Regions from separate parts of the Clostridium carnis genome, predicted to be linked through region 2. Evidence: predicted binding sites of a transcription regulator. Region 2 holds the regulator's gene; the other holds the start of a gene.
What was found. The regulator HrcA, encoded in region 2, represses chaperone genes, less so after heat shock. The targets are predictions, from matches to a motif close to TGTTAGCACTCNNNNNNNNNGAGTGCTAACA.

Region 1: a site for HrcA is predicted at 14,061-14,091, ahead of groES (co-chaperone GroES). Genes of this name have one in related genera too.

What each region holds. Positions count from the first base shown of each region.
Region 1 covers NZ_BAAHYS010000001.1:1,704,298-1,721,032, forward strand. The annotation lists gene ACYQ1T_RS08135 (acyl-CoA dehydrogenase) at 1-149, shown strand, start outside; gene ACYQ1T_RS08140 (electron transfer flavoprotein subunit beta) at 164-943, shown strand; gene ACYQ1T_RS08145 (electron transfer flavoprotein subunit alpha/FixB family protein) at 966-1,973, shown strand; gene ACYQ1T_RS08150 (3-hydroxybutyryl-CoA dehydrogenase) at 2,050-2,892, shown strand; gene ACYQ1T_RS08155 (C-GCAxxG-C-C family (seleno)protein) at 3,049-3,477, shown strand; gene ACYQ1T_RS08160 (DNA-3-methyladenine glycosylase family protein) at 3,567-4,511, shown strand; gene ACYQ1T_RS08165 (N-acetylglucosamine kinase) at 4,794-5,747, shown strand; gene ACYQ1T_RS08170 (hypothetical protein) at 5,939-6,499, shown strand; gene ACYQ1T_RS08175 (GntR family transcriptional regulator) at 6,766-7,497, shown strand; gene ACYQ1T_RS08180 (SIS domain-containing protein) at 7,575-8,735, shown strand; gene agaF (PTS galactosamine/N-acetylgalactosamine transporter subunit IIA) at 8,762-9,196, shown strand; gene ACYQ1T_RS08190 (tagatose bisphosphate family class II aldolase) at 9,242-10,099, shown strand; gene ACYQ1T_RS08195 (class II D-tagatose-bisphosphate aldolase, non-catalytic subunit) at 10,125-11,468, shown strand; gene ACYQ1T_RS08200 (4Fe-4S dicluster domain-containing protein) at 11,676-13,181, shown strand; gene ACYQ1T_RS08205 (TVP38/TMEM64 family protein) at 13,209-13,910, shown strand; gene groES (co-chaperone GroES) at 14,141-14,425, shown strand; gene groL (chaperonin GroEL) at 14,440-16,065, shown strand; gene ACYQ1T_RS08220 (prepilin-type N-terminal cleavage/methylation domain-containing protein) at 16,269-16,679, shown strand.
Region 2 covers NZ_BAAHYS010000001.1:2,253,259-2,269,993, forward strand. The annotation lists gene ACYQ1T_RS10870 (ComEC/Rec2 family competence protein) at 1-206, shown strand, start outside; gene holA (DNA polymerase III subunit delta) at 222-1,253, shown strand; gene rpsT (30S ribosomal protein S20) at 1,302-1,565, opposite strand; gene gpr (GPR endopeptidase) at 1,740-2,714, shown strand; gene ACYQ1T_RS10890 (stage II sporulation protein P) at 2,781-3,884, shown strand; gene ACYQ1T_RS10895 (hypothetical protein) at 3,959-4,636, shown strand; gene lepA (translation elongation factor 4) at 4,752-6,557, shown strand; gene ACYQ1T_RS10905 (patatin-like phospholipase family protein) at 6,616-7,527, opposite strand; gene ACYQ1T_RS10910 (hypothetical protein) at 7,706-7,975, shown strand; gene hemW (radical SAM family heme chaperone HemW) at 8,094-9,233, shown strand; gene hrcA (heat-inducible transcriptional repressor HrcA) at 9,427-10,458, shown strand; gene grpE (nucleotide exchange factor GrpE) at 10,478-11,092, shown strand; gene dnaK (molecular chaperone DnaK) at 11,160-13,007, shown strand; gene dnaJ (molecular chaperone DnaJ) at 13,104-14,228, shown strand; gene ACYQ1T_RS10940 (nitrite/sulfite reductase) at 14,558-16,108, shown strand; gene tpx (thiol peroxidase) at 16,341-16,735, shown strand, end outside.

The DNA of each region.
Region 1 (16,735 bases), 550 kb from region 2:
CAACTAAAGCAGTTCAAATATTTGGTGGATATGGATACACTAAAGAATATCCAGTAGAAAGAATGATGAGAGACGCTAAGATAACTGAAATATATGAAGGAACTTCAGAAGTTCAAAAAATGGTTATCGCTGGAAGCGCATTAAGATAGAGGAGGACTTATAGATGAATATAGTAGTTTGTTTAAAGCAAGTTCCAGATACAACAGCTGTTAAAATTGATCCTAAAACAGGAACCCTTATAAGAGATGGAGTTCCATCAATTATAAATCCAGAAGATAAGCATGCTTTAGAAGCAGCTTTAGCAATAAAAGAAAATTCAGGTGCAACTATTACTGTAGTTAGTATGGGACCACCACAAGCTAAAAATGCATTAAGAGAAGCTTTATGCATGGGAGCTGACGAAGCGATATTAATAACTGATAGAGCATTTGCAGGTGCAGATACACTAGCTACTTCAAAAGCTTTAGCAGGAGCAATAAAGAAATTAAAATATGATATAGTATTTGCAGGAAGACAAGCAATTGATGGAGATACTGCTCAAGTAGGACCAGAAATTGCAGAACACTTAGATATACCACAAGTAACTTATGTTCAAGATGTTAAAATAGAAGAAGATGGATTATTAATAAATAGAGCTTTAGAAGATGGATATGAATTAATTAAAGTTCAAGCTCCAGTTCTTTTAACAGCTATAAAGGAATTAAACAACCCAAGATATATGAATGTTCAATATATCTTTGATACAGCTAATAAAGAAATTCAAATTTGGTCAGCTGATGATATAGAAGTAAATAAGGAAGAGTTAGGACTTAAAGGTTCACCTACTAAGGTTAAAAAGTCAATGACAAAGGAAACTAAGGGAGCAGGAGAACTTATAAGTGAAACTCCAGCAGAAGCTGCAAAATATGTGTTAGGAAAATTAAAGGAAAAGCACTACATCTAAGATATATGGGAGGGAAAAAAAGATGAATATAGCAGATTACAAAGGCGTTTGGGTATTTGCTGAGCAAAGAGAAGGAGAACTTCAAAAAGTTTCTTTAGAATTACTTGGTGAAGGTAGAAAAGTTGCAGATAAATTAGGAGTTAAGCTAACAGCTTTATTATTAGGCGATAATGTTAAGGGAATGGCAGATACATTAGGAAGACATGGCGCGGATGAAGTTATAGTTGCTGAAAATGAATTATTAAAGCACTATACAACTGATGGATATACTAAAGTTATCTGTGATTTAGCTAGTGAAAGAAAACCAGGAATATTATTTATAGGTGCTACTTTTATAGGAAGAGATTTAGGTCCTAGAGTAGCAGCAAGATTATCAACAGGTTTAACAGCTGATTGTACAGTACTAGATGTTGAAGTTGAAAATGGAGATCTTTTAGCTACAAGACCAGCTTTTGGTGGAAACTTAATGGCTACAATAGCATGCCCAGATCATAGACCACAAATGGCTACAGTAAGACCAGGGGTTTTCTCTAAGTTAGATGATGCTGACAGAGAATTTACTGTTGAAAATGTTGAAGTTAAAATAGAAGATTCTGATATTAGAACTAAAATTATAGAAATAGTAAAAGAAGCTAAAGATATAGTTGATATAAGTGAAGCTAACTTTATAGTTTCAGGTGGTAGAGGAGTTGGTTCAAAGGAAAACTTTGCTCTTTTAGAAGAACTAGCTGAAGCTTTAGAAGGAACTGTTGCAGGATCAAGAGCAGCAGTAGATAATGAATGGATTGAAAGAAACTATCAAGTTGGTCAAACTGGTAAAACTGTAAGACCAAATATATATATTGCTTGTGGTATTTCAGGAGCTATACAACACGTTGCTGGTATGCAAGACTCAGATTTAATTATAGCTATTAATAAAGATGCTTCAGCACCAATTATGAAGGTTGCAGATTATGCAATTGTTGGAGATTTATTAAAGGTAGTACCTGAAATGACTGCTCAAGTAAAGGCAATGAAGGAAGCAGAATAATATATTATTCAAGATAGGGTTGAAAAGTACAACTAATGGTATAAGATAAAAAATAGGTTTATAGGAGGAATATAAAATGGAGAAAATTTTTGTTTTAGGTGCTGGAACAATGGGAGCTGGAATTGTTCAAGCTTTTGCACAAAAGGGATATGAAGTTATTGTTAGAGATATAAAAGAAGAATTTGTTGAAAGAGGAATAGCTGGGATTAATAAAGGACTTAGCAGACAAGTTTCTAAGGGAAAAATGACTGAAGAGGAAAAAGAAGCTATACTTTCAAGAATATCAGGAACAACTGATATGAATTTAGCAGAAGATTGTGATTTAGTAGTTGAAGCTGCTATAGAAAATATGGAAATTAAAAAGAAAATATTTGCTGAATTAGATTCTATTTGTAAAGAAAGTGCTATATTAGCATCAAATACATCTTCATTATCAATAACAGAAGTTGCATCTGCTACTAAGAGACCAGATAAGGTTATAGGAATGCATTTCTTTAACCCAGCTCCAGTTATGAAATTAGTTGAAATTATAAGAGGAATGGCTACTTCACAAGAAACTTACGATGCTGTAAAAGAATTATCAGTAGCAATTGGTAAGGAACCAGTAGAAGTTGCAGAAGCTCCAGGATTTGTTGTTAATAGAATACTTATTCCAATGATTAATGAAGCTACATTTATACTTCAAGAAGGAATTGCTTCAGTTGAAGATATAGATACAGCTATGAAATATGGTGCTAACCACCCAATGGGACCTTTAGCATTAGGAGATCTTATAGGTTTAGACGTTTGTTTAGCAATAATGGATGTTTTATATAATGAAACAGGAGATACTAAGTACAGAGCTAGCAGTTTATTAAGAAAATATGTTAGAGCTGGATGGCTTGGAAGAAAGAGCGGAAAAGGCTTCTACAATTACTAAAATATTATTAGATTAAAATTTATTAAAATCATATGAAAAATCTCGATTCATAGCTTTGAATCGAGATTTTTAATTTACATAAAAAACTCAGGATAGATAAATAGATATAGAATTAAGCATATGATATAATTGATACAAAAGAAACGGAGGATAGTTATGAGTTTATTAGAGAAAACTAGAGAACTTTATAATGTTAAATATGATTTAAATTGTGCAGAATGTATATTAAAAGCTGTAAATGAATACTATGACTTGGATTTATCTAAACAAACTATGAAAGCAATGGCTTCATTTGGTGGGGGAATGGCCATTGAAAGTGTTTGTGGTGCAGCAACTGGTGCTATAGCAGCAATTGGAATTATGTTTACTGAAGAAAGAGGGCATCAAAGTCCACATGTAAAAGTTATGACTTCTGAATTTATGAATATATTTAAAGAAAAACTAGGAACATTAAATTGTGATAAGCTAAAAAGCGATTATAGAAAAGAAGAAGATAGATGTTTATATATGATGGATATTGCATCTGAAACATTAGAAGAAATAGTTGAAAAACATAAAAAAAATTATAATATCATAAGGGGATAATTATAATAAAAATAGATTTTGGTATAGTTTAAATGTAAATAAGGGAATATAAAGTATTGATTTATGTTAAAACAATATGAGGTGAAGAAATGGATTTTAAAAGTGTAAGTTTTGAAAAAAATTCAGCAATATTAAAAGAGGTAAAGAACTTTAATATAAAGCAAATATTAGAATGTGGTCAATGTTTTAGATGGGAGAAAATAACCGATACAAATTACATAGTTATAGCTTATGAAAGAGTTATAGAGATTTTACAGAATGATGACGAAGTAGTAATACTTAATACTAATGAAGAAGATTTTAATAATATATGGATTAAATATTTTGATTTAGAAAGAAATTATGATTCTATAAAAGAAGAATTATCAAAAGATGAAATTTTAAAAAAAAGTGTGGAGTTTGGATATGGTATAAGAATTTTAAATCAAGATCCATTTGAAATGCTAATTAGTTTTATAATATCAGCAAGAAATAGTATTCCATCAATAAAGAAAACTGTAAAAAAAATATGCGAAAAATGGGGAAGTAAAATTGAATATAAAGGCGAAGAGTATTTTACTTTCCCTAAGCCTATAGATATTAAAGAGGCTACTTTAGAAGAAATTCAAAGTACAGGGGCATCATTTAGAAGTAAATATATTGTAAATACAATAGCGCGAGTAAATGAAGCTTTAGAAGTAAAAAAAGATTTTGAAAATAATCCATCAAATTATAATGAGACACCAGAAGCTTTAGAGTTTGATTTAGAATATATACTTAATTTAGATGATGATGATTGCCATATAGCTCTTCAAAAGTTTATGGGAGTTGGAGCAAAAGTTGCAGATTGTATAATGTTATTTTCTATGGCAAAACATTCAGCTTTCCCAGTTGATGTATGGGTAAAAAGGGCTATGATATATTTCTATGTAGCACCTGATGTATCTTTAAACAAAATGAGAGTTTTTGCTAGAGAAAAGTTTGGGAGCTTATCAGGATTAGCACAACAATATCTTTTTTATTATGCGAGAGAAAATAAAATCAATATAGATTAATTATAAGTATATTGTTAATAAAATTTATAAGAGTAGATTAATGAATCAAATAAATACTTAGTATTAAAATTAATTAGATTTGGGATTTTAACTAATTCCAAGTCTATTTTTTATATCAACAAGTATAAAATTAATTATTAATAATATTATAAATTTAATATAAGATAGTTGTTATTGGAAATTTTAATAATAAAGTTTATAATTTAATATATAATGTTTGAAAATTTAGAAAATAAATTGTAAGCAATATTATAATTTATAAGTTTAATGGAGGAATAGGAAATGTATTACTTGGGTATTGATGGTGGAGGAACTAAAACCAAATATTTACTTGTAAATGAAGATTTAAAAAAGGTTGTAGAATGTGAAGGGGCTACTATTCATATTCATCAAACTGGAGTAGATGGAATTAAAAGAGAATTAAAAGAGAATATAGAACATTTATGCAAAGAGGCAAATATTAAAGTTAAAGAAATTTCATATGCATTTACAGGGGTTCCAGGGTATGGTGAAAGTTTAGAAGATAAAATTAAAATAGATGAAGCAGTGAAAGAAGTTATGGAAGTTCCATATATGATTGATAATGATGCAGTAAATGGTTGGGCAGCAGGAACAGCATGTAAAGCAGGAATAAATATGGTAGCTGGAACAGGAAGTATCGCTTATGGTAGAAATGATGAAGGTAAATTAGCTAGATGTGGTGGATTTGGGCCAGGAATAGGTGATGATGGAAGTGCATACTGGATTGCATTAAAAACTATTAATGAATATACTAAGCAGAAGGATGGAAGAAAAGAAGAAACTATTTTAACAAAAATATTAGAAGAAAACTATGATATAAATTATAAATATGAAATAGTTGATATTGTATTTAATAAATTAAAATTTAATAGAACAGATGTAGCAGGATTTTCTAAAATATGTTTTTTAGCAGCAGAAGCTGGATGTCCTGTTGCTAAAAAAATATTTGAAGATGCAGCAGAAGCTATATTTGAACATGTATACGCATTATCTAAAGAATTAGGTTTTAAGGATGAGTTTGTACTTTCATATACTGGTGGAGTATTTAAATCAGGAAAACATGTTATAGAACCATTGAAAGAAAAAATAGCAGCTTCAGGATTAAAATGCAAAATACAAGAACCAGAGCTTGACCCATGGAATGGGGCTGCTTTATTAGCATATAAACTTGCAGGAAATGAAATTCCTTTAAATGTTAAAGAAATAATGAAATAGTTATAAAGAATAAAAAAGCCTCTCTAAGCCAATTTACTTTAGAGAGGTTTTAAAATTAAAATAATTAAAATGTAAAGTTAATATAACTTTAACATATAAAATCATTTTTAAAGAAAACGATTGCTTGAAAGTGTTAGGTAAAATGATATAATAAATAATATACTACTATTTAAATAAAAGGGGGAGAATAAATGAAGTATATAATATCCTTGGTATCATTAATTGTTATAACATTTTTAATAATATTATTATTTTTTACAATAACAAACAAGAATAATAGTTTTAAAGGAAATTTAAAAAGGTCATATATGTTTATGCTAGTAGTTGTGCCAATAGTATCATTAGTTGGTGGGTTGTTATTTCTATTATTTAAACTGATAACGATGTTATTACCAGTTGCTATAGAGACTTTTGATATCTTTATAGTAGCTATAACAGGTGTATTTATAATATTTGTAAGTGATATTATTAGTAAAAGTTTAGTATCTAGAATGGTATCTACAGTTTTCTATAATAAATATAAGAGTCAAGATTTAAGTGAAAATGATGTAATGAATATAGCAAAAGAAAATCAAAAACTATTTAATACTTGGGTGGTAGTTGTTATGTTTTTAGGTACTTTTGCATTATATACAGCAGTTACGTTACTTATGTCAATACCTTTCAATTTAGCATTTATTACCATAATATCTGTTTGCAATATTTTGGGATATAAATTGTTTTTCAGAAGTAAGGATGTTGCTTTAAATTAATAATTTTTAAGTAGAAGACGAAGTTTTAAAAATAAAAACTTCGTTTTTTATTTTTAAATTATAATAATATTTAATAAATAAACAAGGAATATATTTAAGCTAATAAAAAATATATTACAAAAAAGTAAAAAATATAAAAATGAAATTTGAGATAAAATAATTTATGAAATAGCCTTTAAAATTTTAAGATAAAATTTTTAATTTATTATAGGTGTTAATGACCAGTTTGTGATATAATAAATTCGAATAGATAAAGAGGTGATGTTGTGAGCGTTATTGATAAGAACTCTAGAACACCGCTGTATTTACAATTAATGGGAATATTGATAGAAAACATAGAAAAAAATATGGAAGAAAATGATCAGATACTTTCAGAAAGAGAAATCTGTGAAATCTATAATGTAAGTAGAACAACAGTTAGACAAGCGTTGGTTGAACTTGAGAAGGATGGATATATATATAAAGTCCATGGAAAAGGTACCTTTGTATCACCTAAAAGAGTAAATCAAGATTTAATGTCATTTTATTCTTTTACAGAAGAAATGAAAAAGCTTGGAAAAGAGCCTACATCAGAGGTTATTGGGTTCGAAGTAATTCATGCAGGTGAAAAATTAGGAAGAATATTTAATCTTGATGAAGAGGGATTACTTTATAAAATATCTAGAATTAGAAAAGCAGATGATATTCCAATGATGTATGAAACTACATACTTACCATTTAATAGATTTCAAGGTTTAAATAAGAATCAACTAGTTGGAAAGCCTATGTATGATGTATTAGTAGAATATTTTAATGCTAAATTAACTTCAGCAGAAGAATTTTTCCAACCTATATTAACAAATAAACTAGAAAGTATCTACTTGGACATAAAAGAAGGAGCTCCAAGTTTAAAAATAGAAAGAATGACATATGAAAATAACAATACTATCGAATATACATTAGGTGTAGCTCGTGGAGATAAGTTTAAATACAGAGTTAAATTAAAAAACAATCAATAATTAATAACATAAATAAAACAAAAAAATTTTAAAACAACTGGTAATGACGACATTAACAGTTAGCAGGAGGTATTTAGATGTTTTTTGGAATGACAAGAGAAAGAATACAAGAATTAGGTGCTACATTTACAGCAACAGAAATTAGGCAACAACCAGAATTATGGGAGGAAACTTATAAAATAGTTTCAGATAATAAAGAAAGAATAGTTACATTTTTAAAAAATAACTTAAAAAGTAACACAAGAATAGTATTAACTGGGGCGGGTACTTCAGACTATGTAGGGGATACTATTTATCTATATTTAGCTAAAAAACTAAATTTAAGAGTGGAAGCTATTGCAACAACTGATTTAGTATCTAATCCACATGAATTTGTTGAAGAAGATACACCTACAATATTAGTTTCTTATGCTAGATCAGGAAATAGTCCAGAAAGTGTAGGAGCATATGATATATTTGAAAATAATGTAAAAGATATATCACAACTTGTTATTACTTGTAACAAAGATGGTGAGCTTGCTAAAAAATCAATGGTTAATGAAAAAGATCTTTGTTTATTAATGCCAGAGTTATCAAATGATAAAAGTTTCGCTATGACAAGCTCTTTTAGCTGTATGTTACTTGCATCATTATTAGTATTTGATATTGAAAACCTAGAAGAGAATAAGAAACATGTAAATGCAGTTGTAAATCAAGGAAATCATATACTAGATAATATGTGGCAAGAAGTTAAAGATCTTGTAGACTATGGCTGTGAAAGAGTAGTTTATTTAGGATCAGGAGCACTTAAAGGTTTATGTCAAGAAATGGCTTTAAAAAACTTAGAGTTAACTAGTGGAAAAACAATTACAGTTTGTGAATCAGTACTAGGGTTTAGACATGGTCCAAAGTCAATTATCAATGATAATACTTTAGTAATATTTATGAATTCTACAAATAGCTATACAAATCTATATGATATGGACTTAATAAAAGAAATTCATGGAGATATAGGAAATCATAAATTAGCAGTTATTAGCTATAAAAATAATAATGAGTTAAATGGATTATGTGATAAGTACTTAAATATAAATGGAGAAGAAGTTCCAGAAGTTTATACTGTATTTAACTATATGTTATTTGGACAAATGTTTGGTTTATTTAGTTCATTAAAGTTTGGAATATCACCTGATAATCCAAGACCAGATGGAACAGTTAATAGAGTTGTTAAAGGTGTAATTATACACCCATATAAATAGAAATATTTTAATTGGAGGTTTAATTGATGGTAGGAATAATAGTAACAGGACATGGGAATTTTGCAACAGGAATGTTAAGTTCTCTTGAATTAATAGCAGGTAAATCAGATAAGCTAATAGGGGTAGATTTTACAGCAGAAGATAGCACTGAAACTTTAGAAGTTAAGATAGAAAAAGCAATGAATGAGTTTGATGATGAAATAATAGTATTATCAGATTTAGCTGGAGGTTCACCATTTAAGGTTTCTGCAATATTAGGTCAAAAGTTATCAGATAAAAAAATACAAGTTGTAGCAGGAACTAATTTAGGAATGTTAATTGAGGTTTCATTATGTAGAGAGGGAATGTCAGTAGAAGAATTAGTTGATTTTGCAATAAATTCAGGAAGCAATGCAATAAAAGCATTTGCATTAAAAGAAAAAGAAGAAGTAGAAGAAGATGAAGAATTCGACGGAATATAAATAGGAAAAATAATAACAGTATAGATAAAAGGAGATGTATTTAAAATGGGAAATATATTATCAACAAGAGAAATGTTAAAGAAAGCACAAAGAGAAGGATATGCTGTACCAGCATTTAATATTCATAATTTAGAAACACTACAAGTTGTAGTTGAAACAGCGGCAGAATTAAAGTCACCAGTTATACTAGCAGGAACACCATCAACAATTCTATATGCTGGTGGAGAATATATAGTAGCTATGGCAGAAGTAGCAGCAAAGAAATATGACATTCCAGTAGCTATACATTTAGATCACTATGAAGATGTAGCAGAAATAAAACACTACGTTGATTTAGGCTTTAAATCAACTATGATAGATGCATCACATGAAGACTATGAAAATAACATTAAAACTGTTAAAGAAGTAGTTGAATATGCACATAAATTTGATGCTACAGTAGAAGCAGAGCTTGGAAGATTAGGTGGTCAAGAAGATGATTTAGTAGTAGATGAAAAAGATGCTTTATATACTAATCCAGCTCAAGCTAAAGAGTTTGTAGAAAAGACAGGTATAGATTCATTAGCAATAGCAATAGGAACTGCACATGGATTATATAAAGGAGTAGCAAAGCTTGATTTTGATAGATTAAAAGAAATAAGAGCAATTGTTGATGTACCGTTAGTATTACATGGAGCTTCAGATGTTCCAGATGAACTAGTAAAAAAAGCTATATCACTTGGAATATGTAAAGTAAATGTAGCTACAGATTTAAAGATACCTTTCTCAGATGCAGTTAAGAAGTATTTTATAGAAAATCCAACTGCAAATGATCCAAGAAAATATATGGCACCAGGTAAGGAAGCTATGAAAGCTGTAGTTGCTCATAAAATAATGGTATGTGGAAGTAATGGAAAAGCTTAAAAATATTTTTTATTGAGGTGATTATATGGTACATCCTATTAAGGATATGGTAACTAGGTATAAAAATGGAGAAAATATTGGTATAGTTTCAGTTTGTTGTTCAAATCAGTTTGTAATTGAAGCTGCTATGGAAAGATTAAAGGGAACAAATAGTCCACTACTAGTTGAATCTACAGCTAATCAAGTAGATCAATTTGGTGGTTATACTGGTATGAAGCCAAAGGATTATGTTAACTATATTTATAAGCTAGCAGAAAAAACAGGCTTTCCAAAGGAAAGAATAATTCTTGGAGGAGATCATTTAGGTCCACTTACATGGAAAAATATAGATCCTAGAGAAGCTATGGAAAATGCTAAAAATCTTGTAAGGGAATATGTTTTAGCAGGATTTACAAAAATACATTTAGATACTAGCATGCCTTTAAAAGGAGATATAGAGAAAGGGTTATATGATGATTCTTTAATTGCTAATAGAGCTTCTGTATTATGTAAAATTGCTGAGGAAGCATATATAGAATTATTACAAAAAGATGAAAATGCTATACATCCAGTTTATGTTATAGGAAGCGAAGTTCCAATTCCTGGAGGTGCACAAGCAGAGGAAGAGGAAGAAGAAGGACTTCAAGTAACAAAAGTGGAAAACTTTAAAAACACAATAGAAACATTTAAACAAGCCTTTGAAAGCTTTGGAGTAGGTGATTCATGGCAATATGTAGTTGGAGTTGTTGTACAACCAGGCGTTGAATTTAGTAGTGATCATGTTTGGGAATATGATAGAGAAGCAGCTAAAGATTTAGTAGCAGCTTTAGATGACTATGAAAATTTAGTATTTGAAGCACATTCAACTGATTATCAAACTCCTAAAGCTTTAAAAGAAATGGTTGAAGATGGCTTTATAATATTAAAGGTAGGCCCAGCTTTAACATATGGATTTAGAGAAGGTGCCTTTGCAGTAAATGCAATGGAAAATGAATTATTAAAATATGATTCAAATATAGAATTATCAAATTTTATAGAGATATTAGACTTTAGTATGGTTAAGGATCCTAAAGATTGGAAAAACCATTACTCAGGAACTGGAGATAAAATTAAACTAGATAGAAAATATAGTCTATCAGATAGATGTAGATATTATTTACCTAAGGAAGAGGTTAATTTTGCTTTAGAAAAGATGTTAGAAAACTTAAAAGATGTAAATTTACCAATAACATTAGTAAGTCAATTTATGCATACACAATATAAGAAGCATAGAGAAGGTAAGCTTGATCTTACAGCAGAAGACTTAATTAAAGATAGAATAGGTGAATATATAGATGACTATTTATATGCTACAGATGTAGTAGAAGAAAAAATACCACAGTTATGTTAAGAAATAAGCAGGAAGTTTTTTGGACTTTCTGCTTATTTTTATAATTAATTATATAAAGATTATTTAAATAGTGTGGCAGTAAAACACGTGAGTATATAAATAGAAAAAAATATAATATACTGAAAATTTGGAATATAATGAGAAACAACCGAAGATATGGTATAATATAACATGTAAAAAAATGTATTAGGGTGGGAGGATTTATATATGTTTCAATTTGAAACTCAACTAAAAAAACTTAAACATGAAGTTTTAACTGAGGTAGCTAAACTAGCAAAGGAAAATAGATTAACTACGGAAGAGATAGAAAAAATTCCATATGAAATAATTAAGGGCGATAAAGCTATGTACAGATGTTGCGTTTATAAAGAAAGAGCAATTGTACTAGAAAGAGCAAAGCTTGCATCAGGTTATTTAGCAAATGGAGATAATATTGATGATGAGTTCGTAGATATTAAAGAAGATGATCAAATAATATATGTAATAGAAGCTGCATGTGATAGATGTCCTATAAATAAATATAGTGTTACAGATTCCTGCAGAAATTGTTTAGCACATAAGTGTCATGAAGCATGTAATTTTGGAGCAATAACTTATGTTGCAGGAAGAGCATATATAAATCAAGAATTATGTAAAGAATGTGGGATGTGTAAAAAAGCATGTCCGTATGATGCTATAGCAGAAGTTATGAGACCATGTAAGAGATCATGTCCTACTGGTGCTTTAGATATAAATCAAGATGATAGAAGAGCAATTATAAAAGAAGAAAAGTGCGTAAATTGTGGAAGCTGTATGACAGCATGTCCTTTTGGAGCTATATCAGATAAAAGCTTAATAGTTCCAGTAGCTAAGAGATTAGCAAGAGGAAGAAAAATGTATGCTGTAGTTGCACCTGCTATTACAGGACAATTTGGAATGAAAACTTCTTATGGAAAAATAAAAAATGCAATTAAAAATCTAGGTTTTGTAGATATGGTAGAAGCAGCATGTGGTGCTGATGCTGTCACAGTGCATGAAAGTAATGAATTTGGGGAAAGAATAGAAAATGGAGATTCATATATGACAAATTCATGCTGTCCAGGATTCTTAAGTTATATTGAAAAAATATTCCCATCAGAAGTAGAAAGAGTTTCAGGAACAGTTTCTCCAATGGTAGCAACAGCAAGATTCATAAAGCATAATGATCCAGATGCAAAGGTTGTATTTATTGGGCCATGTACTGCAAAGAAAAGTGAAGCAGTAAGAGAATCTATTAAAGATGCAGTAGATTATGTATTAACTTTTGAAGAGTTACTTGCATTGTTTAGTGCTTTTGAAATAGATATAGAAAAATGTGAAGACACTGTTGTAGATGATGCATCAATATTTGGAAGAGGCTTTGGTGCACATGGAGGCTTAACAGCTGCAATAGAAAACTATGTAAGAAGTAAATGTTTAGAGGTTGACTTTAAACCAGTAAAAGTATGTGGAGGAACTGAGATAAAGAAAGCTATGACAATGGCTAAAATAGGAAAGCTTCAAGGTAATTTTATTGAAGGTATGATGTGTGAAGGTGGATGTATAAATGGAGCCGGAACTGTAGCAACACCTATTAAAGCAAAAGTACCATTTAATAAAATAAATTCAGGAGCTACTAGAAAAGCTGTTGTAGATAATGATAAACTAAAAGAGTATAATAATGTTAATTTAGAAAGAGAGAACAAAGAAGAATAAATAAATTTAAGAACAGGCGGTGTATAAATGGAAAAAATAAAAAAATTATTAGTAGATCATAAATTTAAAATTTTAGCAGTATTAGGTGTAGCTATACTCATTGCCTGTCTTTATGATTATAAAGTACAGTATGCAGAATTTTTTAGAAATCCAGAAAAGATAAAAACACTTATATTAAGTTATGGAAACTATTCATTTTTAGCTTATATAGGTCTACAAATATTACAAATAATAGTTTTCTTTATACCAGGAGAATTAGTACAAATTGCAGCGGGATATATATTTGGTTCTTTGTGGGGATTTGTACTATCATTTATAGGGATAGCCATAGGAAGTGCTTTGTCATTTATGGCGGCAAGAGTACTAGGAAAAAGATTTGTTGAAAAAATGGTTTTTAAAGATGATAAGTGGATTTTTAGAAAAATAGAAGAAATGAAAAAGAATAAAAAGCAGTTTAAGGAGTTAGTATTTATAATGTATCTAATTCCAGGAATACCAAAGGATATATTAGGATACATATGTGGTGTTACGACACTTAGTTTGAAAGAATTTTTAATTATATCAATGATAGGAAGAACTCCTGCATTATTTATATCATGTTTTTTCGGAGATAAAATATCTAAGGATAATGCTCTTATGTTAATAATAATAGGTATATTATGTTGTTTGATATTCTTAATAAGCATTTTAAAAGGAAAGAAATTTATTTCAGACTATGGTAAGAGATAAGGTGCAATCACAAATGATTGTACCTTTAATTTTAAGAAATCATGAGAAATAAGAGATTAATTAGATTTAATTGGTAATATTTATTATATATGAGGTAATAATATATTAAGTAGTATTTGAAAAAATTTTCTTGAAATATTATCATAAAATTGTTAGCACTTGATAAAGATGAGTGCTAAAATATAAAATATAGTAATAAATTAAATAATATATATTTAGGAGGGGTTTTTATGAATATTAAGCCACTAGCGGATAGGGTAGTCATAAAAAAATTAGAAGCAGAAGAAACTACTAAAAGTGGAATAGTTTTAACAGGAACAGCAAAAGAAAGACCACAGGAAGCTGAAGTTGTTGCAGTTGGACCAGGAGCCATAGTAGATGGTAAGAGGATAGCTATGGAAGTTAAGGTTGGAGATAAGGTGCTTTATTCAAAGTATGCTGGAAGTGAAGTTAAGGTTTCAGGTAAAGAATATACTATATTAAAGCAAGATGATATATTAGCAATAGTTGAATAGGGGAGGAAAGAATTATGGCAAAAATACTTAAGTTTGGAGAAGATGCAAGAAGATCTATGCAAATAGGTGTAGATAAGTTAGCAGATACAGTTAAGGTTACTTTAGGACCAAAGGGAAGAAATGTTGTACTTGATAAAAAATTTGGTGCACCTCTTATAACAAATGATGGTGTTTCAATTGCAAGAGAAATAGAGTTAGAAGATCCATATGAAAACATGGGAGCTCAATTAGTAAAGGAAGTTGCAACAAAAACTAATGATGTTGCAGGGGATGGTACTACAACAGCAACTCTTTTAGCTCAAGCTATTATAAGAGAAGGTCTTAAGAATGTAACAGCTGGAGCAAATCCAATGTTAATTAGAAATGGTATAAGAAAAGCTGTAGATAAGGCAGTTGAAGAAATACAAGGGATTTCTAAGCCAATAGCAGGTAAAGAAGATATTTCAAGAGTAGCTGCTATATCAGCTGCTGATGAAGAAATAGGAAAGTTAATAGCAGATGCTATGGAAAAAGTAGGAAATGAAGGGGTTATAACAGTTGAAGAATCTAAGTCAATGGGTACTGAACTAGATGTAGTTGAAGGTATGCAATTTGATAGAGGATATGTATCAGCTTACATGGTAACAGATACAGAAAAAATGGAAGCAGTTTTAGATAATCCATTAATACTTATAACTGATAAAAAAATAACTAATATACAAGAAATACTTCCAATCTTAGAACAAATAGTTCAAGCAGGTAGAAAACTACTTATAATAGCTGAAGATATTGAAGGCGAAGCTATGGCTACATTAGTAGTTAATAAGTTAAGAGGTACATTTACTTGTGTAGCTGTAAAGGCACCAGGCTTTGGTGATAGAAGAAAAGAAATGCTTCAAGATATTGCTATTCTAACAGGCGGTACAGTTATTGCAGAAGAATTAGGAATAGATATTAAAGAAGTTGGAATAGAAATGTTAGGACAATGCGAAAGCGTTAAAATAACTAAAGAAAATACTACTATAGTTAATGGTAGAGGAGATTCTGCTACTATTAAAGATAGAGTTAATCAAATAAAAACTCAAATAGAAGAATCAACTTCAGATTTTGATAAAGAAAAACTAACAGAAAGATTAGCGAAGCTTGCAGGTGGAGTAGCAGTAGTAAAGGTTGGTGCTGCTACAGAAACAGAGTTAAAGGAAAGAAAGCTTAGAATAGAAGATGCTTTAGCTGCTACTAAAGCTGCTGTTGAAGAAGGAATAGTGCCAGGTGGTGGAACTGCTTATGTAAATGTTATTAATGAAGTTGCAAAGTTAACTTCAGATGTTCCAGATACTCAAGTAGGTATAAATATTATAGTAAGAGCATTAGAAGAACCAATGAGACAAATAGCATCTAATGCAGGAGTTGAAGGTTCTGTTATAATAGAAAATGTTAAAAATAGTGAAGCAGGCATGGGATATGATGCACTTCATGGAAACTATACAAATATGATTAAAGCAGGAATCGTTGACCCAACTAAGGTTACAAGATCAGCACTTCAAAATGCTGCATCTGTAGCATCAACATTCCTTACTACAGAAGCTGCTGTAGCTGATATACCACAAAAAGAAGCTCCAATGCCAGGTGCACCAGGCATGGGAATGGATGGAATGTATTAAAAAATAGTTTTATAAAGCCCTGTTAAATAGAAGCAGTTAGAGAACTGTTAGAAAATCTATTTAACAGGGCAATTTTTTATTTAACTCTATTATAATTACTGGAAATAATATAGAATAATAAAGTGAATATAAAACTATGTAAAAGGTAAGAATTTCAATAGTTAAATTATTTAAGTAAATTTTTATGGGGAGTTGAATTAAAGGTGAGTGGTAAAAAAAATAGAAAAGCTAAGAAATATGGCTTTACTATTGTGGAGTTAATATCTGTAATAGCTATAATAGGGATTTTAGCAGGAATATTAATTCCAAATGTAACTAGTTATATGAGAGACAGCAAAAAGGTAGAGGTTAAGAGTCAAGCAAGAGAATTAGTAGTTGCTGTAGAGGCTATACGTTTTAAAAACTCAGTTTCTATTTCTGATGATGAAACTATTGCTTCAATAAAAAGTGAAGGAAATTCTCAAAAAATATCCGAGATTAATCATTATATTGGGAATATAGATGATTTGCAAAAAATATTTAACTTGAAAATAAGTGATGCTAAAAAAGTTGTTTCAGGAAGTCATGACTTTGAAATAAATGGTTCAGGTGAATATTTAGGGTTAATAGAGTAATAAAAAATATAATTATATTAAGCCAAGATTGCTTTTAATCTTGGCTTAAATATTAA
Region 2 (16,735 bases):
AAGAGATAGAAAAAATTAAAATAAATAAGTATATAAATATAAAGAAAAGTGGAAAAGATTTTATACTAAATACAAATGGAAAGTTATATTCATTAAAGGTATCCTCTTTTGAGAAAAAAGAAGATGAATATGATATAATAGATTTTAATAACGGAAGTTTTGATAAAATATTAATACTTAAGAATAAAGTTTTAAGGCTAGACTAAGGAGGCTTTACTATTTTGATTAATTTCGATTTGTTGGAAAATCAAGTTAAAAAAAATGAAATAAAAAATTCGTATATTTTTTGTGGATTAGATGAAGAATTAATAAAAGAAGGTATAAATTTACTTGTAGATAAAGTTGTAGATAAAAGCTTTCAAGATCTTAATTATATTAAATTAGATGGAATGACTACAACCTTTGAAGACATATTAAATGCATGTGAAACTATGCCTTTTATGGGAGATAAAAAAGTTGTAGTTGTATATAGAGCAGATTTTCTAAAGGAAAAGACAGATAGCTCAGGTACAAAGATTTATACAGAAATTAATAAATATCTTAAAGATATGCCGCCATATACAATATTAATAATGTACTATCTTTTCAATGATAAAAGAGATACACCAAAGAAAAATAAAAAACTTAATAATTTAGATAAGATATCTACTGTAGTTCATTTCGATAAATTAAAAAGAGATAGATATGAGAAAAAAATAGAAGAATTATTTAAATTACAAGGTAAATCAATAGGAAAAATAGAAATTAAGTACTTTGTAGAAAAAGTTCAAAATAACTTTGATGTAATAAAAAGAGAAGTAGATAAGCTTATATCTTATACAAATGGAAGAGAAATAAAAAGAAGTGATATTGATAAATTAATTCCAAATTCAAGTGAAGATGATATATTCGACTTAATAGATTTAATATCTCAAAGAAAAGCAGAACGTGCTATAGATTTAATGGATCAATTGCTTTTTAAGGCAGACCAACATATGCTTATTATAACTAATATAGAAAATAACTTTAAAAGATTATATGAAATAAAAATATTAATGTCAAAAGGGAAAAGAGCAGATGATATTGCAAGTAAATTTAAATTACCTACGTTTATTTGTGAAAAGCTTATGAGACAATGTGATAAATTTACAATAAAACAATTACAAGAACTTTTAAAATTATGTTTAGAAACTGAAAGAAAAATAAAGTCATCAGGAGTAGATAAACAAACAGAAATGGAACTTATGCTTTTTAAGACATTTATGATTAAGTAAAATTATGTAAAATAATAGCCGGTCCAATTGGACCGGCTTCTTATTTGATTACGCCATAGCGTTTAATTTTGCAGCTAATCTTGATTTCTTTCTAGCTACCATGTTCTTGTGACATACTCCTTTTTGAGCAGCCATATCTAAAGACTTAACAGCCTTAGGGAAAAGAACCTTAGCTTCTTCTGCATTATTTGAAGCAACAGCAGCTTCAAACTTCTTTATAGCAGTCTTTAAAGCTGATTTGATCATTCTGTTTTGAGCAGTTTTAGCTTCTGTAACTTTAATTCTCTTTTTTGCTGATTTAATGTTTGCCATTTCTAATTCACCCCCTTAAAATTTTATAGGGCCTCTCTGCAGCTTTGGGGAAATCTGCGTTCGAGTTCGTTTTTAACATACTAGATTATAACACTGAAAGTTTGTAAGTTCAAGTATTAAATTAAAACATTAAGGAAAAATAAGAGGGATGGAAGAATTTTTGGAGGGATTTTTATGATAAATGTAAGAACAGACTTAGCAATTGAAGCTAAAGATATGTACACAAAAGAAAATAAAAGAGAATTAGATGGAGTTATTGTAGATGAAGAAGTAGAAGGTGAAATAAAAATTACAACAGTAACTATAGAAAGTGATGAAGCAGGAAAAGAACTTGGAAAGCCTAAGGGAAATTATATAACAATAGACTTTCCAGAGTTTACTCATTATGATGGAGAATCAATGGATAATGTAGCTAAGGTTATGGATAATGTATTAAAAAGATTAGTTGATATTTCAGAAGAAAAAACAGCTTTAGTAGTAGGACTTGGAAACTGGAAAGTAACACCAGATGCATTAGGACCAAAGGTTACAGAAAAAATAATGGTTACAAGACATCTAAAGACAGTAATGCCCGATGCTATTGATGATTCTGTTAGACCAGTTTGTTGTATTGCTCCAGGGGTTTTAGGAGTAACAGGAATAGAAACAGGAGAAATAGTAAAATCTTTAGTAGATAAAATAAAACCTGATTTAGTTATTTGCATAGATGCACTTGGATCTAGAAAATTAGAAAGAGTAAATAGAACAATACAAATAAGTGATACAGGAATATCACCAGGAGCAGGTGTTGGAAATCATAGGATGAAAATAAATGAGGAGTCCTTAGGTGTTAAAGTTATAGCTATAGGAGTTCCAACTGTTGTTCATGCATCAACAATTGCAAATGATACAATAGATTTATTATTAGATGAACTTATAGGAAAAGCTGAAACAGGAAAAGAATTTTATAATATGCTAAAGTCAGTAGATAAAGTTGAAAAAAGTAATTTAATTAATGAAATATTAAATCCATTTGTAGGAGATTTAATGGTTACACCAAAAGATGTTGATGCAGTAATAGAATCATTAGCTAAAATAATTGCAAATGGAATCAATATGGCAATTCAACCAAACCTAGATATGGAAGATATAAATAAATTTATGAATTAAATTAAAAATAGATTAATAATTATGTAACTTCTCTAATATACATAGATAGAGTAAGGGGGAATTATCGTGTATCAATTAAGAGAAGGAATTAATAGTAGACAACAAAGAAAAATAAGCAGAGGAAAATCCAAGGCAAACATACCTGGGGTTGGAGTTGGATATATAATGATTATAGCTTTAATAGTTGTGTTTTTTTCAAGAGCTATAGGAGTAATTAATAGGCATAGTGAACGAGGTGGATATGCATATGTTCAATTGTTAAACATCGGTATGCCAATAGTAAAAGAGCAAACATATAATGAGGAAAATTATATGGAAAATAAATTATCATTAAAAACTATAATATCAGAAGCTCTAGGTGTTGGAAATATAAATGCTTATGGAATTATAGGAAAGGAAATAAGTTTCTTTAGAGATGAATCTCTTAATAACTCTATAATTAGTAAACATATACCTAGTTTAAAACCATTTAATTTAAATGATAATAGTATTGCAAAGGTTACCCCAGAGGAATTAGCTGAATTAAATAAGGTAAGCGCTGCATATGACCCTTCATTAAAAAAGGCATTAGATAATTCCAAACCAGAAATATTACTTTATCATACACATACAACAGAAAACTACTCAGAATCTAAAAAAGATACAACAGATAGTAACTTTAATGTTGTTGGTGTTGGAGATGTGCTTACAAAGGAACTTGAAGAAGGGTATGGAATATCAGTTATACATGATAAAACTAACCATAGTGTTGTTTATAATAACAGTTACGCAAGGTCAAATGAAACAGTTAAAAGTTATTTAGATAAGTATGGAGACTTTAAGCTTATAATAGATTTGCATAGAGATGGTTCAGAAAATAAAAATGCAGTTACAGCTAATTTAAATGGGCAAGATTTAGCAAAGATGATGTTTGTTACAGCTGAAAATAGTCAAAAATATTCAGCAAATAAGGCTTTAGCAGATAAATTATATGGAATAGGGAAATCACTATTTCCAGACCTTATAAAGCCTACTTATATTTATGAGTATGGACAGTTATCAATTAATAGTGGCTTAAGTGATGGAGCGTTATTAATTGAAGTTGGAGCAAATATAAATACAGCACAAGAAGCGAAACTTACTGCAAAATATATAGCAAGAATATTAGCAGAGCATTTAAATAGACAGTAAAAATTAACTTAAGTGAATAAAATTTCATGAAGTGAGCATCCTTATAGGTAGAAAAAATACTAGGGGGTGCTCATTTGTTAAATAAAAAAATAATAATAGCAACAATAGGTTTTGCATTAATAATAGCAATAGGTCTTGTTCAAATTAATATAATAAATACTAAAGCTTTGTCACCAATAGGAACTGGAGAAGATAATTATGAGCTTGTAAAGGAAGAGTTTGGAGCAGATTTTGAAGAATTTATAAAAGATGATGCTTCAATTAAAATTTATAAATCAAATGATGAAAATAAAGATACAACTATAAGAATAAATGATAAAGAATTTAGAGTAGATAAGGAAAATCCAATAGTAGAAAAGGTTTTTGCAATAGGAAATAGTATATCTGGAGGATTTAATAGTATAAAGGATAAAATAGAAGGTAAACTAAAAGAGAAAAAAGATACTTCAAATAACGAGAATGAAAATTATGAAAATGAGACATCTAATGAAAATAATAACTCTCAAAATGAAAAGTCAAAAGAACAAGACTCAAAAAAGGAAAATCTAGAAAATAAAGAGCCACAAAGTGAAGCTTTAGAAAATAAAGAATTACAAAAAGAAGATTTCAAAAAAGATTCAAAGGATAAAACTAAAAGTAATGATTCTCAAAATAAAAAAGCAAATACAGAACTTGATAGTATAGTAGATGATTTTTTAAATAATAAAAATTCAAATACAGAAAAGAAAGAATGGGTTAACCCTGCAGAATAATAAAAGTTTCACTTTATATTGACATCTAATGTGGTTTCTGTGATATAATTTAGCTGATTTAATTATAATGGGGGTGAAGTGACTATTAATCAAATAAGATTAGTAGTTTATATATATGAAAAGTAATAGACAAGAATATATTAGAAATTTTTCAATAGTCGCACATATAGATCATGGTAAATCAACCCTAGCGGATAGATTATTAGAAGCTACAGGAACTCTTACTCAAAGAGAGATGGAAGAGCAAATTCTTGATAACATGGAAATTGAGAAAGAAAGAGGAATTACAATAAAGTCTCAAGCTGCAAGACTTATATATAGAAGAGCAGATGGAGAAGAGTACATATTAAATTTAATAGATACTCCAGGACACGTAGACTTTACTTATGAGGTTTCAAGAAGTTTAGCTGCCTGTGAAGGAGCTGTATTAGTAGTAGATGCAACTCAAGGAGTTCAAGCCCAAACTTTAGCAAACTGCTACTTAGCATTAAATAATGATTTAGAAATAGCACCAGTTATAAATAAAGTTGATTTACAATCAGCAAGACCGGATGAAGTAAAACAAGAAATAGAAGATATTATAGGAATTGAAGCACATGATGCACCTATGATTTCAGCTAAAACAGGTTTAAATATTGGAGATGTTTTAGAAACAATAGTTGAAAAGGTTCCAGCTCCAAAAGGAGATGAAGAAGGCCCACTTAAAGCTTTAATATTTGATTCATACTATGATAGTTATAAAGGTGTTGTTTCATATGTAAGAATTATAGATGGTGTTGTAAAACAAGGAACTAAAATTAAATTAATGGCTACAAATAAAGTTTATGAAGTTACAGAAGTAGGTGTATTTACTCCAAAACTTTTACCAATAGGAGAATTAAGAGCTGGAGATGTTGGATATATAGCAGCTTCCATTAAAAATGTAAGAGATGCAAGAGTTGGTGATACTATTACTGAAGCTGATAGACCAACAGAATGTGCACTTGAAGGATATAAGCCTGCTATACCAATGGTTTATTCAGGTATATATCCAGTTGATGGAGCTAAATACCAAGAATTAAAAGATGCATTAGAAAAACTACAAATAAATGATGCAGCGTTAAGCTTTGAACCAGAAACATCGATAGCTTTAGGATTTGGATTTAGATGTGGTTTCTTAGGGTTATTACATATGGAAATAATCCAAGAAAGAATTGAAAGAGAATTTAATTTAGATATTATAACAACTGCTCCATCTGTTATTTATAAAGTAATAAAAACTAATGGAGAAGTGATTGAACTTACAAATCCAACAAACCTTCCAGAACCTACAGAAATAGATTATATGGAAGAACCAGTAGTTAAAGGAAGTATAATTGCACCATCAGATTATGTAGGAGCTGTTATGGAACTTTGTCAAGAAAGAAGAGGTATCTTTATTGACATGCAATATTTAGAAGAAACTAGAGTTTCTATAAATTATGATATTCCTTTAAATGAAATAGTATATGATTTCTTTGATACTTTAAAATCAAGAACTAGAGGATATGCTTCATTAGATTATGAGTTTAAAGGATATACAAGAACAGAACTTGTTAAGCTTGATATTATGTTAAATGGAGATGTAGTTGATGCTTTATCAATGATAGTTCCAAGAGAAAGAGCATATGACAAGGGAAGAGGAATAGCGGAAAAGCTTAAGGAAATAATACCACGTCAAATGTTTGAAGTTCCAATTCAAGCAGCTGTAGGGTCAAAGATTATAGCTAGAGAAACAGTTAAGGCTATGAGAAAAGACGTTCTTGCAAAATGTTATGGTGGAGATATTTCAAGAAAGAAGAAACTTCTTGAAAAGCAAAAAGAAGGAAAGAAGAGAATGAGACAAGTGGGATCAGTAGAAATACCACAAGAAGCATTTATGGCAGTACTTAAGGTAGATTAATAAAAAAGGTTAAGCTAAGTAAATTGGCTTAACCTTTTTATATACCTAAAATGGAAATTTAATTAATAAATTTTTCTTCTATAAATTCATATAATAAATTCAAATCAACATTTTTTGCAATTTCTTTTAAATAAGGAACTAGTTTATAGTTATCCATTTCAATAAATTTAGAAACTTTAGGATTAATTCTAAAATAATTATCTTTTAAAAATTCACGGCAATACATATCTTCTAAATTACACATACCATCCATTACTAATGATAAAAATGGAGAACGCATTTTAGCAAAAGGATGAAATGACCATTGGGCAATTCCCCAGTTATCTGTTTTTCCAGTAATTTTATCTGGGGAATCTCCAGTTCCTATTGAAAGAAGTTTAATTTGAGATGAGTAATTAATATAACTTATTGAATTAATTGAAGAAAATACAGCAGAGGCAGTAGGAGAATTAGCTACTACACCACCATCTATAAAATTTTTATATGATGGAAAAAATGTAGGGGCAGCAGAACTAGCTAAAGCAATATCTACAACCTTAAAATCAATAGTTGGATTAGTGGTAAGATTATTAATAAATACCGGTTCCCAAGAATCTTTACTAAATCCATTTATAGAAAATGTAGGAATAAAAACATATTTATTTAAATCCTTCAAAGTTAACTCATCAGTAAAATTTTCGGTAAGGATATTGTGAAGATTTTTGTTTGAAAATTTAGGTCTAAATAAATTAAATCGTGATGGTGAGAAAATTTCTTTAGTAACTGTATAACTATAAAGGTTATCTAAATATTCTACAGACATATTATTAGCTAAGGCAAGAGCTATAATTGAACCTGTTGAAGTACCTGCAAATAAATCAACTTCATTTAGAAAATTAGGATATCTTCTGCAAATCCGTTTTAAAATTCCTACAGATAAGGCTCCTTTTACCCCACCACCATCAAAGGATAGTATTTTAAAAGTTTTCAAAAAAATAACACTCCTTAATATAGATATATAAGCATTTTATTCAAAAAAAAGATTATTGATATAAAAATTAACCTATATTTAAAAAAGTTCTTTACTTAATAAATATAATTGTAATTAAATGGAGCCTTACTAAATATATATTAAATGTAAAATTATTTTTGAAAAGGTGGGGAATTTTATGTTAGAAGCAAGATTAAGAGATGTAAAAACTAGAGGAAGATCTTTAAGAAATGCTGGATATACTACTGGAACTTTAAAAAGAAAAAATGGAGAAGTTCAATTAATATCAGTTTTAGGATATAAATTAGAAACTTATCTATTAAGAAATGGATTGAATTCAAATATGGAAATAAATTTTAATGGAGAAACTTTAAATACAAAAATATTTAGTGTTCAAAGAGATGTTATTAAGCATAATGTAATAAATTTAGATTTAATTGAAATTTAATATATTGCTAAGCTAAAGGGAATAATATTGTTTTATTCCCTTTAGTTATATAAAATTTTAGGTTATTATATATGGTAATAATCTTATAAAATATAAGATAAAGAAAGTGAGATAAAAAATGAAATTAAAAAAAGAAGTAGCACTTTATATACATATACCTTTTTGTAAACAAAAATGTTTTTACTGTGATTTTCCATCTTATGCATCCTTAGATTATCTTATGGATGATTATGTAGATGCATTATGCGATGAAATTGAAAATAAAGGTAAAGATTATTTAATTAGAAGCATATTTATTGGTGGTGGTACTCCATCATATTTAAACAAGCATCAAATAAAAAAAGTATTAACTTCATTATCTAAGCTTACTTTAGGAAAAGATATAGAATTTTCCATGGAATGTAATCCAGGAGCTTTAGAAGAAGATAAGCTAAAGATAATGCTTGAAAATGGTGTAAATAGAATAAGTATGGGACTTCAAGCTGTGCAAAATAATTTTTTAAAAGATATTGGAAGAATTCATACATTTAAAGATTTTGAAGAAAATTTTAAATTAGCAAGAAAAGTTGGATTTAAAAATATAAATGTTGATTTAATGTTTGGATTACCAAATCAAAAACTAGAACATTGGAAAGAATCATTAGAGAAAATTTCAAAATTAGGTCCAGAACATATATCAGCATATAGTTTAATAATAGAAGAGGGAACTTGCTTCTATAAAATGTGGGATGAAGATAAGCTAAACTTACCATTAGAAGATGATGAAAGAGAAATGTATTCAGTTACTAAAAGTATTTTAAAAAAATATGGATATAATCAATATGAAATATCGAATTATTCCAAGAGTGGATATGAATGTTTACATAATAAAATTTATTGGAAATGTGAAGAATATCTAGGTCTAGGATCAGCATCCAGTTCTTTTATAAATGGGTATAGATATAAAAATATTGACAACGTAAAAAACTATATAGATAAAATAAATAAAAAAGAAAGTGTTGAAGAAAATATAACATTAAATTCATTAGAGGATAATATGGAAGAATTTATGTTTATGGGCCTTAGATTAATAGAAGGAATAAATATTAAAGAATTTAAATCAAGATTTGGAATTGATATTACAAGTATATATGGTGAGATTATAGATAAAAATATAAAGTGTGGATTACTAGAGAAAAAAGAATATAATTTAAGACTAACAGAAAAGGGAATTGAAATATCTAATACTGTAATGAGTGAGTTTATATTAGATAAATAATAAAAATTAATATAAAAGAAAAAAAGAGTTATTGTAAGAAATTAAGAGAAAGTATAGGTTATTTTTTATTAATTGGCAAATATAAAAAAATTTAAATGCTAATGAAATTGACAAAAAAACCTAGAAGGAATATATTGATATTGTAGTCATTAGCACTCGACAATAATGAGTGCTAACAGATAGAGGTGATGTTATGGCTATTGATGAAAGAAAAATTAGAATATTGCAGGCTATCATTAATGACTATATCATGACAGGTGAGCCAGTAGGTTCTAGAACAATAGCAAAAAGATATGACTTAGGAGTTGGATCAGCCACAATAAGAAATGAAATGGCAGATCTAGAGGAGATGGGTTATTTAGAACAACCCCATACATCAGCAGGAAGAATACCTTCTAATAAAGGGTATAGATTATATGTAGATAAGTTAATGGAAACTGAAAAATTAAGTAAAGAAGAAGAACTTAAAATTAAAGAGTACATTATTAATTCTGCAATGTATGAAGTAGACAAAATAGTTAAACAGGCATGCTCGTTATTGTCAGAACTAACCAACTTAACATCTATAGTTCAAACTCCATCAGTAAAAAAAAGCTACATAAAATCAGTTCAGTTATTAGTAATTGATAATCATAATTTAGTATCAGTGATAGTAGCAGATAGTGGAGTTATTAAAAATCATAGAATTAGAGTAACTGAAATGCCAGGAATGGAGACTCTTCAAAGGATAAATCAAGTTTTAAATATGAGACTTAAGAATTTAACCATAGAAGAAATAAATCTAGAAGTAATTAGTAATTTAAAATCTGAATTAACTGGGTTTGATGAGTTGTTTAATGCAATTTTACCAGCATTATACGAAACATTAAAAGAAGCAAATCATTCAGATATACTAGTAGAAGGAACAACAAATATTTTCAATTACCCTGAGTACAATAATATCGAAAGGGCAAAAGAAATATTATCTTTAATAAATGATAAAGATTCCTTAATTGAACTTTTAGAGCCACAAGGAGATATTACTATTAGAATAGGGGAAGAAAATTATTTCCCTGAAGCTAAGGAATGCTCCATAATTTCAGCAGAATACTCTTTAGATGGAAGACCAATAGGAACTATAGGCTTAATTGGACCTAAAAGAATAAATTATTCAAAGGTAATAACAATAATGGGTCAGGTTATGAAAGAGTTAAATAAAAGCCTTAGAAATCAAAGCATAGAATAAAAAGAGATGAGGTGTTGTTATGGAAGATAACAAGGAGTTTAAAGAAGAAGTAGTAGACGATACAAAAAACTGTGAAGCTCCAGAAGAGGTTTTAGAAGAAGAAATTTCTGAAGAAACTAATGAAGACCAAATAGAGGGTGAAAAAGAAGAAGAAAATGAAGAGGAGGCGAATCCTCTGAAAATAATGAGAAAAATTAAAGACGAAAATAAAAAGTTAAGTAATGAAAATGAGGCTTTAAAGGATAGATTATTAAGACTTACAGCTGAATATGAAAATTACAGAAAAAGAACAGCTAAAGAAAAAGAAGGTATATATACAGATGCCTGTACAGATGTTTTAAAGGAAATGTTACCTGTTTTAGATAACCTAGAAAGAGCTCTTTTAGCAGATGGAAATATAGATGATGTTAAAAAGGGAATAGAAATGACAATAAAAGGCGTTTCAGGATCTTTTGAAAAGTTAGGTGTTGAAGAAATAGAAGCTTCTGGTGAATTTGATCCAAATCTTCATCAAGCAGTAATGCATATTGAAGATGAAAGTTTAGGTGCAAATGCTATTGCTGAAGTATTCCAAAAGGGATATAAAAGAGGCGATAAAGTTATAAGATATACAGTGGTTAAGGTAGCAAATTAATTGAGCTACAAATCAATAAAATTTATAAATAAATTAAAAATGATAGAGATTTAGGAGGAAATATATTATGGGAAAAATTATAGGAATTGATTTAGGAACAACAAATTCATGTGTTGCAGTTATGGAAGGTGGAGAACCAGTTGTAATTAGTAACTCAGAAGGAGCAAGAACTACTCCATCAGTAGTTTCATTCCAAGCTAATGGAGAAAGATTAGTAGGTCAAGTAGCTAAAAGACAAGCGATCACTAATCCAGATAAAACAATAATTTCAATAAAAAGACATATGGGAACTAACTACAAAGTTACAATAGATGGAAAAGATCACTCACCACAACAAATATCAGCTATGGTACTTCAAAAAATCAAAGCTGATGCTGAAAGCTACTTAGGTGAACCAGTAACTCAAGCAGTTATAACTGTTCCAGCTTATTTTAATGATTCAGAAAGACAAGCGACTAAAGATGCTGGTAGAATAGCAGGATTAGAAGTATTAAGAATAATAAATGAACCAACAGCTGCTGCTTTAGCTTATGGTTTAGATAAAATGGATACAAACCAAAAGATATTTGTATATGACTTAGGTGGTGGTACATTCGACGTATCTATCCTTGAACTTGGAGATGGAGTATTCGAAGTATTATCAACAAATGGAGATACAAAGCTTGGTGGAGATGACTTTGATGAAAAGATTATGCACTACATCGCTGATACATTTAAAGCAGAAAATGGAATAGACTTAAGAAATGATAAAATGGCACTTCAAAGATTAAAAGAAGCTGCTGAAAAGGCTAAGATAGAATTATCATCATCAACACAAACAAATATTAACTTACCATTTATTACTGCTGATGCAACAGGTCCAAAGCATATTGATATGAACTTAACTAGAGCTAAATTCAATGAAATAACTCATGACTTAGTTCAAAGATCAATTGAACCAATGAAAAAAGCTTTAGCAGATGCTAACCTTTCATTAAGTGATATTGATAAGGTAATATTAGTTGGTGGATCAACAAGAATTCCAGCTGTTCAAGAAGCTGTTAAAAACTTTACAGGAAAAGAACCATCAAAGGGAGTTAACCCAGATGAATGTGTTGCAGTAGGTGCTGCTATACAAGCAGGTGTATTAACAGGAGAAGTTAAAGACGTATTATTATTAGACGTTACTCCATTAACACTTGGAATTGAAACTTTAGGTGGAGTTGCTACACCTCTTATTGAAAGAAATACTACAATTCCTGCAAAGAAGAGCCAAACATTCTCAACTGCAGCAGATGGTCAAACATCAGTTGAAATACACATAGTACAAGGTGAAAGACAAATGGCTGCTGATAACAAGACTTTAGGTAGATTTACTTTATCAGGTATTGCTCCAGCACCAAGAGGAATTCCACAAATCGAAGTTACATTTGATATAGATGCTAATGGATTAGTTAAAGTATCAGCTGTTGATAAAGCTACAAATAAAGAAGCTAACATTACAATTACTGCATCAACAAATTTAAGTGAAAATGAAGTAGAAGCAGCAGTAAAAGAAGCAGAAAAATTTGCAGAAGAAGATAAAAAGAGAAAAGAAAAAATAGAAGTTAAAAATAATGCTGACCAAGTATCATACCAAACTAAGAAAGCTTTAGAAGAATTAGGAGATAAGGTATCAGCAGAAGATAAGGCTAAAGTAGAAGCTAAACTTGCAGAATTAGATAGCATTAAAGATGGTGAAGATACTGAAGCTATAAAGAAGACTATGGAAGAATTAACTCAAGAGTTCTATGCTATATCATCTAAAGTATATGCTGATGCTAATGCTAATGGAGCAGCAGGATTTGATCCAAACAATATGGGTGGAGCAAATCAAGGAGCAGCTCATGATGACAACGTAGTTGATGCTGACTTTGAAGTTAAGGAAGATAAATAGTTGTAACAGACTAGGTTAATAGTTATAATATATGAGGGAAGGCATAAGTCGTCTTCCCTTTTATTAAGTAGAAATAAATTTGGTGGTGAAAAATAGATGGCAAATAAAGACTATTATGCATCTCTAGGATTAGAGAAAGGTGCATCAGATGATGAAATAAAGAAAGCCTTTAGAAAGCTAGCTATAAAGTATCATCCTGATAAAAACCAAGGAAATAAAGAAGCAGAAGATAAGTTCAAGGAAATAAATGAAGCTTATCAAGTTCTTTCAGATCCTGAAAAGAAAGCAAGATATGATCAATTTGGTACTGCAGACTTTGATGGAAGCGGATTTGGTTCAGGAGGCTTTGGAGGCTTTGACTTCTCAGATATGGGAGGTTTTGGGGATATATTTGATAGTTTCTTCGGCGGCGGTGGCGGCAGAAGAAGAAACGGTCCTCAAAGAGGTGAAGATTTAGAATATACATTAAATCTTACATTTGAAGAAGCTATATTTGGAGTAGAAAAGGAAATCTCTATAAATAGAAGTGAAAAGTGTGAAACTTGTAGGGGTAATGGGGCAAAGGAAGGTACTTCACCTAAAACTTGTCCAACTTGTAATGGTCAAGGGCAAGTAAGAGTACAAAGACAAACACCTCTTGGAAGCTTTGTAAGTACATCAACTTGTAACACTTGTGGTGGAACAGGAAAAGTAATAGAACAACCTTGTTCAAAATGTAGTGGAAAAGGTCATGTTAGAAAAAACAGGAAAATTACTGTTAATATACCAGCAGGGGTTGATACAGGAAATGTAATGCCGCTTAGAGGTCAAGGTGAACATGGAACAAATGACGGCCCACCAGGAGATTTATATATAAGAATAAATGTAGCTCCATCAAAGAAGTTTACGAGAAAAGGCAATGATATTTATATAGATACTCATATATCAATGGGTAAGGCTGCATTAGGTACAGAAATAACTGTTCCAACTGTAGATGGAGATGTTAAATATACAATACCAGCAGGAACTCAATCAGGAGTATTATTTAGATTAAAAGGCAAAGGTGTTCCAAGAGTAAATTCCACAGGAAGAGGAGATCAATATGTTAAAGTAATAGTTGATATTCCTAAAAATTTAAACGAAAAGCAAAAAGATGCTCTTAAGGCATTTATGGATGCTTGTGGTGAAGGAACAGGGGAGACAATACCTCATAAAAAAGGCTTTAAAGACCTTTTTAAATAATAAATTATAGAATTAAAATTAAATTTATTTTTATATTAAATGTAAAAGTAGATTCTTTTAATATTCTCACTTTATAGTAAATAGTTAAAATAATAAAACTATTACTATAAGGCGAAATGTTATTTGGAATCTACTTTTTTGTTATTTAGACCAGTTATAAAGTTATAAAAGTGATAATATTAGTATCAACTTTTTATAATACGAACAAATTATTCATATGTATTAGCTTATAAGTATTATAAGAATATTCTATTAAGAATGTATTAATTTTAGTGATATAATAAAAACTATCTAGTGTGGATGAAAAAAATATTATTAGAGGTGAGCATATGACTGAATTAAAAAAGGTTTTATATGATGAAATTGAAGGGTTTAGAGCTAAAGGTCATGAATATTTAAATGGAGAAATAAATTTAATGCAATTTAAACATGCATCAGGTGGATTTGGGGTTTATGGTCAACGTGGTGGTAAAACTTTTATGATAAGGTTAAGGTTAAGTTCAGGTGTAGCAAGACTTGATCAAATAAAAAAAGTTTATGAATTAGCTAAAAAGTATGATGTTGAAAAAATACATTTTACAACACGCCAAGCTATTCAATTTCATGGACTATCTATAGATAATGTTTGTGATTTAATGAAAGAAGCTTTAGACAATGATATTTATACTAGGGGTTCAGGTGGTAATTATCCTAGAAATGTAGCAATTTCCCCACTATCAGGTGTTAATAAAGATGAAGCTTTTGATGTTACACCTTATGCATTAGAAGTAGAAAAATATTTCATGGAAAGAATTTATACTTATAAATTACCTAGAAAATTAAAGGTTTCTTTTTCAAGCAGTAATTCAGATGCAGCACATTGTACAGTTCAAGATTTAGGATTTATAGCAGTAAAAAAAGATGGAAAGAATTATTTTCAAGGATATTTAGGTGGAGGTCTTGGACAAAATCCTAAATTAGCTGTTGAATATCCGGAACTTATTAATCCAAATGAGATTCTTTATTATATAGAAGCTATGGTAAAATTCTTCATGGCTGAAGGAGATTATGAAAATAGAAATAGAGCACGTGTGAGATATATATTAGATAGAATGGGTGAAGAGGCTTTTATAGAATGTTATAAAAAATACGTTGAAGAAGCTAAAGCTAAAAAAAATATGGATATAGAGGTTAGCTTTAAAAACTACAATAAACCTGGAATAAAAATAGATATAAAATCAAAAAGATTATTTGAACAAAAACAAGAAGGTCTTTATAGTGTCTATTTACATCCTTTAGGTGGGCAGTTAAAAACAACTGATTTAAAGAGTTTGATAGATGCTATTGAGGATGTAGAAGATGTAGAATTAAGATTAGCTATGAGTGAGGGAATTTATATAAGAAATTTAAATGGAAATGAAGCTAAGGAAATATTAGATTTAACAGAACCAATGAGTGGAAAAACATTATTTGAACAAAGTGTATCTTGTATAGGAATTCCTATATGTCAAGTTGGTATATGTAATAGCCAAGGACTTTTAGAAAACATAATGAGCTACTTTAAAGAAAAGAAATTTGAAAAAGACATATTACCAAGAGTGCATATATCAGGATGTGGTAATTCATGTGGTGTTCATCAAATAGGTCATATAGGATTTACAGGAAAGAAAAAGAGAGTAAATGATAAAGTATCAGAATGTTTTTCACTTTATTTAGATGGATGTTTTGCTGTAGGAGAAACTAAACTTGGTAAATGTTATGGAGATATGCTTGCAGATACTATACCAGATTTTTTATATGATTTAGCAATTGATATAGATAATTCTGGACTTACTTATAAAGAATATATAGAAAAAAATAAAAATGAATTAGAAAATATAATAAATAAATATTTAGTTTAGTAGAAAAAATATTTATAAAATAAATTAATATTTTAATTAATAAGATTCATAATTATAAAGTTATTAGCTTTATGTAATTATGAATTTTATTTTTATATAAATATTTATATAAGATAATATTTGATAATATATATTTACAAATAATAATTATTTGTTATAATTAAGGTATAGTAATGAATGAAATTTGAGAAAATATATTTGAATAAATAAAAGTGAAAGGAAGTAAATATATATGAAAAAAGTTACATTTCAAGGAGCACCATTAACATTAGAAGGAAAAACAGTAAAGGTAGGAGAAAAATTAAGAGACTTTGTAGTTGTTGCAAATGATTTAAGTGAAGTTTCATTAAAAGATACAAATGGAGTAAGAGTATTTTTAAGTGTCCCATCAATAGATACTCCAGTTTGTGATATGGAAGTTAGAAAATTTAATGAAGAAGTTTCAAAAATTGAAGGAGTAACTTGTTATACTGTATCAATGGATTTACCATTTGCTCAAGGAAGATGGTGTGGAGCTGCTGGAGTAGAAAATGTAAAAACAGTTTCAGATTATAAAGAAAGAAGCTTTGGTGAAAATACAGGAACATATATTAAAGAGTTAGGATTATTAACTAGAGCATCATTTGT